Regions from separate parts of the Edwardsiella piscicida genome, predicted to be linked through region 2. Evidence: predicted binding sites of a transcription regulator. Region 2 holds the regulator's gene; the other holds the start of a gene.
The links. Region 2 encodes PurR, which represses purine synthesis genes. Its sites were predicted from a motif close to CANGCAAACGTTTGCNTG; they were not measured.
Positions count from the first base shown of each region.

Region 1 (5,256 bases), 1.1 Mb from region 2:
GGATCGTATGCTGACGCAGCGCTGGGAGGCGGTGCGAGCGGCACCCGACAGCGGTGAGGCCTGGGCGGCGCTGGGGCAGCACTATCTGTGGCTGGGACAGAGTCGCGACGCTCTGCGCGCCTACGATCGGGCCATCGCGCTGCGCGCCGATAGCGCTGAGCTGTGGGCGGCGCGGGCCGCGGCGGGCTACTACGATGCCGGGCAGCAGATGACGCCGCAGGTGCAGGAGGATATCAGCATGGCGCTGCGTCTCGATCCGGCAGAGGTTTCAGCGCTGATGCTGCTGGCGGCGGATGCGTTTATGCTGGCGGACTATCCGCGGGCGATCGGGCTATGGCAGCGTCTGCTGGACGGCGGATCTGCGCGGATTAACCGGCGTCAGCTGATCGAGGCTATCGCCACCGCCCGCATGATGCAGCGGCAGGGATAGCCTCAACGGGAGGCTTATGCGCTGCGCTTTGCCCTGCGGGGGCGGTGGGCGGTCAAGGGGCGGGTGGCGGTAACCTGACTTTCGACCCAGCCGTCTTCCAGGCGGGTGCGCAGGGTATCGCCCGGTGCGACCTGCTCACGGCGGCGCAGCAGCAGGCCGTCATCGCGCTGGGTTACGCTGAAGCCGCGCGCCAGCGTCGCCAGCGGGCTAATGCCCTCCAGACGTGCGCACAGGGCGCTAAAGTGCTCCCGTCGGGCGGCCACGCTGCGCTGCAGCTGACTTTCTAAACGGTGGCTGAGCTGCTGCAGGCGGTACTGCTGCTGGCGCAGGGTATGCGCCGGAGAGCGCTGCTGCAGGCGTTCTCCGCTCAGACGCCAGCGCCGCTCCGCCAGGCGCAGTCGGGTATCGATGGCCTCTTCCAGGCGACGGCGCAGGTTAAGCAGTCGCGCCTGCTGGCGCGCCAGACGCAGCTGGGGGTGCTGCTGTTCCAGGCGGTGATGCAGCTGCTGCAGGCGCTGACGGCGGCGCGCGAGGGTATAATCCAGCGCCATATCCAGTCGCTGACGCTGGCTCAGCAGACGGCGCAGCAGTTCGTCCCGGTTACGGCTGACCACTTCGGCCGCTGCCGAGGGGGTCGGCGCACGCAGATCGGCGACAAAGTCGGCGATGCTGACGTCGGTCTCATGGCCGACGGCGCTGACGATGGGAATATGGCTGGCGAAGATCGCCCGCGCGACCCGCTCATCGTTGAAGCTCCACAGATCTTCCAGGGAACCGCCGCCGCGCCCGACGATCAGCACGTCGCACTCCGCGCGCTGGTTGGCCAGCGCAATTGCGCGCACCAGCTGCCCAGGCGCCTCGGCGCCCTGCACCGCGCTGGGATAGATCACCACCGGCAGCGCCGGATCGCGCCGACGCAGTACGTGCAGCACGTCGTGCAGCGCCGCACCGCTGGCGGAGGTGATCACCCCGACGCAGCGCGCCGGTGACGGCAGCGGCTGTTTGTGGCCGACGTCAAATAGCCCTTCGGCCTGCAGATGCTGCTTGAGCGCATCGAACTGCTGCTGCAGCAGGCCGTCGCCCGCCGGCTGCATGCTTTCGGCGATCAGCTGATAGTCGCCGCGCGGTTCATACAGCGTGATACTGGCGCGTACCAAGACCTGCTGGCCATTCTGCGGGCGAAAGGTCACGCGGCGGTTGCTGTTACGAAACATCGCGCAGCGCACCTGTGCCTTGTCATCCTTGAGGGTGAAATACCAGTGACCGGAGGCGGGCTGGGAAAGATTGGAGATTTCGGCCGACAGCCAAATCTGCCCCATCTCCAGCTCCAACAGTTGGCGTACGGTCTGATTTAACCGGCTGACGGTAAAGATGGTGGGGGTAACAGGCTGCGTCATGTGACCTAGATCAAACTTAAAATCATACTGTTAATTAGTCGATACTACATGCATGGCTATGCATCGCAAGATATTTATGAAAAAAATACTGGAGGCAACCGGTTTCGGCCTGTATAATGCCGCGGCAATATTAAATCTGGTTTGACCTTCCTCTCTGGTGAGATATTGCCCATGCTACGTATTGTTAAAGAAGCCCTGACGTTTGATGACGTTCTCTTAGTTCCTGCCCACTCTACCGTTCTGCCGAACACCGCCGAACTTGGCACTCAGCTGACTGCCACTATTCGCCTGAACATTCCTATGCTGTCCGCCGCCATGGACACCGTCACCGAAGCGCGTCTGGCCATTGCGCTGGCGCAGGAAGGGGGCATTGGCTTTATCCATAAGAACATGTCCATTGAGCGCCAGGCCGATGAAGTGCGCCGGGTGAAAAAGCACGAATCCGGCGTGGTGACCGACCCGCAGACCGTGACGCCGAGCACCACCCTGCGCGAAGTGAAGGCCCTGACCGAGCGTAACGGCTTTGCCGGTTACCCGGTGGTGACGGAAGATAACCAGCTGGTGGGGATCATCACCGGCCGCGACGTGCGCTTCGTGACGGACCTGGAGCAGCCGGTCACCGCCGTGATGACGCCGAAAGAGCGCCTGGTGACGGTGAAAGAGGGCGAAGCCCGCGACGTGGTGCTGCAGCGTATGCACGAAAAGCGCGTTGAGAAGGCCCTGGTGGTGGACGATAGCTTCCACCTGCGCGGCATGATCACCGTGAAAGATTTCCAGAAGGCCGAGCGCAAGCCGAACGCCTGTAAGGATGAGCATGGCCGCCTGCGCGTCGGCGCCGCCGTCGGCGCTGGTGCCGGTAACGAAGAGCGCATCGCCGCGCTGGTCGAGGCCGGCGTCGATGTGCTGCTGATCGACTCCTCTCACGGTCACTCCGAAGGCGTGCTGCAGCGCATTCGCGAAACCCGCGCTAAATTCCCGCAGCTGCAGATCATCGGCGGCAACGTTGCGACGGCCGCCGGCGCCAAGGCGCTGGCCGACGCGGGGGTGAACGCCGTCAAAGTGGGTATCGGCCCGGGCTCAATCTGTACCACCCGTATCGTGACCGGCGTCGGTGTACCGCAGATCACCGCCGTCTCTGACGCCGTCGCCGCCCTGGAAGGGACCGGCATTCCGGTGATCGCCGATGGCGGTATCCGCTTCTCCGGCGACATCGCCAAAGCGTTGGCCGCCGGTGCCGCCTGCGTCATGGTCGGCTCCATGCTGGCCGGGACCGAAGAGTCCCCGGGGGAAATCGAGCTGTACCAGGGGCGCTCCTTCAAGTCCTACCGTGGAATGGGCTCGCTGGGCGCGATGTCTAAGGGCTCCTCCGACCGTTACTTCCAGAGCGATAACGCCGCCGATAAACTGGTGCCGGAAGGCATCGAAGGGCGTGTGGCCTATAAAGGCCGCCTGAAAGAGATCGTACACCAGCAGATGGGCGGCCTGCGCTCCTGCATGGGGCTGACCGGCTGCGCCACCATCGATGAGCTGCGCACCAAGGCGCAGTTCGTGCGAATCACCGGCTCCGGTATTCAGGAGAGCCACGTGCACGACGTGACCATTACCAAAGAGTCACCGAATTACCGTCTGGGTTCTTAACCCGGCGAGCCGGGCCCGGCGCAGCGTCGGGCCCGCTGAGTTTGTACCGTTTTGCCCGATCAATTTGCCAATACAGAGCCCCTAATGACGCAAAATATTCATCAAGATCGTATCCTGATCCTGGATTTCGGTTCACAGTACACCCAGTTATTGGCCCGTCGCGTGCGTGAAATCGGCGTTTACTGCGAGCTGTGGGCGTGGGATGTCAGCGAAGCGCAGATCCGCGAGTTCAACCCCAGCGGCATCATTCTGTCCGGCGGCCCGGAGAGCACCACCGAAGCCGGCAGCCCGCGTGCGCCGGAGTACGTATTCCAGGCCGGCGTCCCGGTCCTGGGCGTCTGCTACGGCATGCAGACCATGGCCATGCAGCTGGGCGGCCGCGTGGAAAGCTCCACCGAGCGCGAGTTTGGCTATGCCAAGGTCGAGGTCACGGCGCCGGGTCGTCTGTTCGACGGCATTCAGGACGCCCTCAGCGCCAACGGCAACGCCGTGCTGGACGTGTGGATGAGCCACGGTGACAAAGTGACGGCGATCCCGTCTGACTTCACCACCGTCGCCAGCACCGAAACCTGCCCGTACGCCATTATGGCCAACGAGGAAAAACGCTTCTACGGCGTGCAGTTCCACCCGGAGGTTACCCATACCCATCAGGGTCAGCATATGCTGCAGCGTTTCGTGCTGGAGATCTGCGGCTGCGCCGCGCTGTGGACCCCGGCCACCATCATCGAAGACGCCGTTGCCCGCATGCGTGAGCAGATCGGCGACGACGAGGTGATCCTCGGCCTGTCCGGCGGCGTGGACTCTTCTGTCACCGCGCTGCTGCTGCACCGCGCCATCGGCAAGCGCCTGACCTGCGTCTTCGTGGACAACGGCCTGCTGCGCCTGAACGAAGCCGAGCAGGTGATGGACATGTTCGGCGATCGGTTCGGTCTGAACATCATCCACGTCAACGCCGAAGCGCGCTTCCTCTCTGCGCTGTCCGGCATCGCCGATCCGGAGGTCAAGCGCAAGACCATCGGCCGCGTGTTCGTCGAGGTGTTCGATGAAGAGGCGACCAAGCTGCCCCAGGTCAAGTGGCTGGCGCAGGGCACCATCTACCCGGACGTGATCGAGTCCGCCGCCTCTGCCACCGGCAAGGCGCACGTGATCAAGTCGCACCACAACGTGGGCGGTCTGCCGAAAGAGATGAAGCTGGGTCTGGTCGAGCCGCTGAAAGAGCTGTTTAAGGATGAAGTGCGCAAGATCGGTCTGGAGCTGGGGCTGCCGTACGACATGCTGTACCGCCACCCGTTCCCGGGGCCGGGTCTGGGCGTGCGCGTGCTGGGCGAAGTGAAGAAAGAGTACTGCGACCTGCTGCGCCGCGCCGATGCCATCTTCATCGAAGAGCTGCACAAGGCCGACCTGTATAACAAGGTGAGCCAGGCGTTTACCGTCTTCCTGCCGGTGCGCTCCGTCGGGGTGATGGGCGATGGCCGTAAGTATGACTGGGTGGTCTCCCTGCGTGCGGTGGAAACCATCGACTTCATGACCGCGCACTGGGCGCACCTGCCTTACGACTTCCTGGGGCGGGTCTCCAACCGCATCATCAACGAAGTCAACGGCATCTCCCGCGTGGTGTACGATATCTCCGGTAAGCCGCCGGCCACTATCGAGTGGGAATAAGCCGATAGCCCTTCCTGTGTTTTTATGCGCGGGTAAGTTTGAAATCAACCCTCTGTGTTTACAGAGGGTTTTTCTTTATGTACCGAGGATTTTCTCGCTTGTCGCTCGGCGCCCGCAGGGATGTCTGGG
Region 1 is NZ_CP090968.1:2,924,399-2,929,654, reverse strand. Features, by position in the region: gene L1P05_RS13360 (TPR domain-containing protein) at 1-430, shown strand, start outside; gene xseA (exodeoxyribonuclease VII large subunit) at 445-1,827, opposite strand; gene guaB (IMP dehydrogenase) at 1,999-3,465, shown strand; gene guaA (glutamine-hydrolyzing GMP synthase) at 3,550-5,127, shown strand.
Region 1: the regulator PurR is predicted to act here: its motif matches at 1,919-1,936, upstream of guaB (IMP dehydrogenase).

Region 2 (5,256 bases):
GCCGCAGCTCGGCAGCTTCGGTGAGCCTTTCATATACAGCAGAATCGGGTTCTCGGCGATCTGGCGCTGAATCTTTTCGATAGTGGTCATGATCTTTACTTCCTTAAATATCCAGTGTTATAGCGGTAACGCAGTATATTGTCATTATCGCCCGCGCCGACCACAGCAGACAAGGGATGGGGCACGAAAGGCGCCTCCCCCGCCCGCCGCGGGGCACGCGGCGTCGGATCGCGCTATTGTAGCGGCGGGCACGGCAGGAAAAAAACACCATCTTTTACAGGGTCTATTGCACAGCGCGCTGCCGCGGCAGCACATCGTCGCTCTGCCAGCCGCTCATTATTCGCCCATTATCCTGCTCAACCGTTTTTTAATAGGCAATATCACTGTAAAAAAGCCCTCTCTGTCGCTAAATCAGACAATTGAAATATTTACTCACAATTAGACGCGAATACGTAAACATCAGTACTGTTATGTTCAGCATATTTTAATTAATACTGTTTCTGCGTTTTTATTTTAGTTTTTGGCTTGGAAGCGACTGATCATGCGTCTACTCGTTGCGCTCTTTGTATTGCTGTTTACCCAATGGTTTACCACCTCAGCGGCCGCCTCACCGGCACACAAAGTCATCGCCGATCAGCGAAAAGCCACGGCGGGCCACAGCCAGAGCGGCGAGCGTAAAAAACGCAGGGCAGACGCCGGGGCACACAAGCATCACAGCGCGGCGTCTCATCCCCCCGCCCGGGAAAAGCGCGCGGCGCACAGTAGCCACCGCACGGTCGCCGCACCGCACCGCGCCGCCGTCGAGCACAAGGCGCAAGCGCACCACCGCGGCGAAAAGCCCCTTGCGCGTCGCGCGAGCGCACATGGGGCGTCGCACCCGGGTAAAAAAGCCTACGGTCGCCCCTCGCCTCTTAAGACGGCCCACCGCGCGGCCGGCCGCCATGAAGATAGCCAGCCGATCCACATGAGTCCGCTGCACAAGAAACGCTACCAGCACGCCAAACAGACGGCGATGAATAAGCTGATGCGCCAGATAGGCAAACCCTACCGCTGGGGCGGTACCTCTCCCCATACCGGCTTTGACTGCAGCGGCCTGATCTATTACGCCTATCAGGATCTGCTGAACATTAAAATGCCGCGCACCGCTAACGAAATGTACCACCTGCGCGACGCCGCGCCGGTCAAGCGCGCCGAGCTGCAGCGCGGCGATCTGGTGTTCTTTCAGATCCACGGACGCGGCGCCGCCGATCACGTCGGCGTCTATCTGGGCAACGGCAAATTTATCCAGTCTCCGCGCACCGGCGAGGAGATCCGCGTCAGCTATCTGGGCGATGACTACTGGCAGGATCACTACCTGGGCGCCCGCCGCGTCATGACCCCGAAAACCATCCGCTAACGCCCCGTACGCCCCCGTTCCGGCGGCGGTTCCCCCATGACCGCCCCCTGCCGCACGCCGCTTTCACTGCTTGTCTGCTGCACATTTCGCCACTCAGTCAGCTAAAATACACCTGCCCCCTGTCTTTCACGGCAAAACTTGCTAGAATCACAAACCATAACAAGCGGACAACAAGATTTTTTCATTTTTGTCTAACCGCCGGCGACGTCTCATCTGCGTTGCTTACGGGTTAACCGTCTTGCCACAGAAGCATTAAGGAGAGAGCTATGTCATTTGAATTACCTGCATTACCGTACGCCATGAATGCGCTGGAACCGCATATCTCCGCCGAAACGCTGGAATACCACTACGGTAAGCACCACAACGCCTATGTAGTCAACCTGAACAACCTGATCAAAGGCACTGAGTTCGAAGGAAAATCGCTGGAAGAGATCGTGAAGAGCGCCTCCGGCGGTATCTTTAACAACGCCGCTCAGGTGTGGAACCACACCTTCTACTGGCACTGCCTCTCCCCGAACGGCGGCGGTGAACCGCGCGGCGCCCTGGCGGACGCCATCAACGCCGCCTTCGGCTCATTTGCCGCGTTCAAAGACGCGCTGACCAAGTCTGCCGTAGGCAACTTCGGCTCCGGCTGGACCTGGCTGGTGAAAAAGGCGGACGGCACCCTGGCCATCGTCAACACCTCTAACGCCGCGACCCCGCTGACCGGCGACGACAAGCCGCTGCTGACCGTGGACGTATGGGAACACGCCTACTACATCGACTACCGTAACGCTCGCCCGGTGTACCTGGAAAACTTCTGGGCGCTGGTGAACTGGGAGTTCGTCGCCCAGAATCTGGCGTAACCGACCAGAGAGACAAAAAAGGCGCTCACCGAGCGCCTTTTTTATTACGCCGCCCGCTAACTTAGTGCAGTGCGGCGATCAGGCTGGCCACGACGATCAGCGCCAGCGCCACCACCGTTGTTACCAGAGAATACTTCAGATCGTTTTCCATCCTGACACCTCATGTTTTACGTTCTGTATCAATTTTTACTGACTTAAGAATTCGCACAAAACCCGTGTTAAATCATTTTTACATAAATCACATCTTAAAACACGCAGAAAATCTTATGATTACATCCTGCGCAAATCGCCAATTAGTGCTTCCCCTTTTGCCTGAGATCAGACAGAATTTGCGGTTTACTGCCGCGTGCCGACGCTATAATTCTAAACAAGAAATGGCAAACGTCACCCTATTGCGCAAACGCGCCGGCGCCGAGCCGCGCTGTCAGGCGTATTTTCCGATGCACGCAGGCAAACGATTAACAAAACGGCGACGCAGCGCGTACGCCTAGGAGTCATTTGTTTCATGGCAACGATTAAAGATGTGGCAAAGCGCGCAGGCGTATCGACCACCACGGTGTCTCACGTCATCAATAAAACCCGCTTTGTCGCCGACGAGACCAAAGCCGCCGTCTGGGAGGCCATTAAAGAACTACACTACTCCCCCAGCGCCGTTGCCCGCAGCCTGAAGGTCAACCACACCAAATCCATCGGCCTGCTGGCGACCTCTAGCGAGGCGCCGTACTTTGCCGAGGTCATCGAGTCGGTAGAGAATAGCTGCTACAGCCAAGGCTATACCCTGATCCTGTGTAACTCCCACAATAATCTGGAGAAGCAGAAAGCCTACCTGGCTATGCTGGCGCAAAAGCGCGTCGACGGCCTGCTGGTGATGTGCTCCGAATATCCGGAGAACCTGCTGGAGATCCTTGAGGACTACCGTCATATCCCGATGGTGGTCATGGACTGGGGCACCCGCCGCAGCGACTTTACCGATGCTATCCAGGACAACGCCTTCGAGGGCGGCTATCTGGCCGGCCGCTACCTGATCGAGCGCGGCCACCGCGACATTGGCGCCATCACCGGCCCGGTATCGCGCAACACCGGCGGCGGTCGCCTGCGCGGTTTCCTCAAGGCGCTGCAGGAGGCCAACATCACGCCGCAGGAGAGCTGGCTGGTCGAAGGCGACTTCGAGCCGGAGTCTGGCTATGCGGCGATGCAAAACATTCTGTCGCAGAAGCAGCGCCCGACGGCGGTGTTTGTCGGCGGCGATATCATGGCGATGGGCGCCATTTGCGCCGCGGACGAGATGGGGCTGCGCGTACCGCAGGATATTTCCGTCATCGGCTACGACAACGTGCGCAACGCCCGCTACTTTACCCCGGCGCTGACCACCATTCATCAGCCCAAGGAGCGCCTTGGCGCCATGGCATTCGACATGCTGCTCGATCGCATCACCAGCAAGCGCGAAGACGCCCAAACCATCGAAGTGCATCCTAAGCTGGTTGAGCGTCGCTCCGTGGCCGACGGGCCGTTCATCGACTACCGCCGCTAAGCGCGTGTCCCGGCTGGTCCTGTTTCCCGCGCTGGTGCTGCTGTCCGGCGCACTACCGCTGGCGGCGATGGTTCCGGCGACCCTACTGCCGCTGACCGAGCAAAATGCGGGACAGGCGCTGCTGCAGCTGCTGCAGTGGCCCGCGCTGGGCCGCAGCCTGGCTCTGTCGCTGTGGATAGCGCTAGGCTCCTCCGGCGGCGCCCTGCTGCTGGCGCTGGCGCTGGCCGGGCTCACCCTACGGCGTCAGCGTCAGCACACGCTGGCGCCGGCGCTGCTGCTGGCAGCCCCCCACATCGCCCTGGCCACCGGCCTGCTGATGCTGCTGGCGCCAACCGGCCTGCTGTGGCGCCTGATGGCGCCGCTGTTTGACTGGCAGCAGCCGCCCGATCTGCCGCTTCCCAACGATCCCTACGGCCTGAGCCTCTCGCTGCTCCTGCTGTTAAAAGAGACCCCCTTTTTCTATCTGCTTACCCTGAATCTGGCCGCCCGCTGCGCCGCGCAGCGGCAGCTGCGCATCAGCGCCGCGCTGGGCTATCCCCCGGCGCAGGGCTGGTGGCGCATCGTGGTGCCGCAGCTGCTGCCGGGGCTACGCCTGCCCATGTTCTGCGTCCTGGCCTTTGCCCTGTCGGCGCTGGATCTGGCGCAGCTGCTCGGTCCGCAGCGGCCGCTGCTGTTTGCGCAGCTGCTGTGGCAGTGGATTGCCGACGGTGGACAGACGGCGCTGGCGGCCCTCGGGGCGCTGCTGCTGATGCTCTTAAACGCGCTGGCGCTGCTGCTCTGGTATGGCATTGAACACCTGTGGGTCGCCGTGGGTCGCCGTCCCCCGCGACGGCGCGTCGCCCGCGGTGGGCCTGCGCCCTACGCCGCCTTTTGGCCTTTGGCGCTGGCGCTGGCCGCCGCGGCCTACCTGATGCTGGTGCTGATTTCCCTGGCTCAGCGCTGGCCCTTTGCGCAACGCTGGCCGCGGCAGTGGCGCTATGACAGTTGGCTGTACAGCGTCAGTGACTGGAGCGCCCCGCTGTGGCATACCCTGTGCATCGCGCTGGCGGTCAACCTGCTGGCGCTGATCCTGGCGCTCGGCACGCTGGAGTGGTATACCCTGAGGCGACGGGCCCCCGGCGCCCGGCTGCTGCTGCCGCTGCTGCTGCCGCAGATGGGGCTGATCTTCGGTCTACAGTATTTCGCCGCCCGCAGCCAACTGCTGGGCAGCTACCCGCTGGTTATCTATGGCCAGCTGCTGTTCGTCACCCCCTACTACCTGCTGACGCTGTCCGGTGCCTGGCTGCGTTTCGATACGCGTCAGACCCAGGTGGCGCTGGCGTTGGGTAAGACGCCCTGGCAGGCCTTTTACCGGATTAAGCTGCCGCAGATGCTGCCGGCGCTGCTGCTGGCGATGGCCTTTGGCCTCGCGGTCAGCGTCGGCATGTATCTGCCGACGCTGGGGCTGGGCGCCGGGCGGCTGCCGACGCTGGCCACGGAAACCG
Region 2 is NZ_CP090968.1:1,783,532-1,788,787, reverse strand. Features, by position in the region: gene L1P05_RS08195 (Grx4 family monothiol glutaredoxin) at 1-93, opposite strand, end outside; gene L1P05_RS08190 (C40 family peptidase) at 542-1,396, shown strand; gene sodB (superoxide dismutase [Fe]) at 1,663-2,241, shown strand; gene cydH (cytochrome bd-I oxidase subunit CydH) at 2,303-2,392, opposite strand; gene purR (HTH-type transcriptional repressor PurR) at 2,747-3,772, shown strand; gene L1P05_RS08170 (ABC transporter permease family protein) at 3,777-5,256, shown strand, end outside.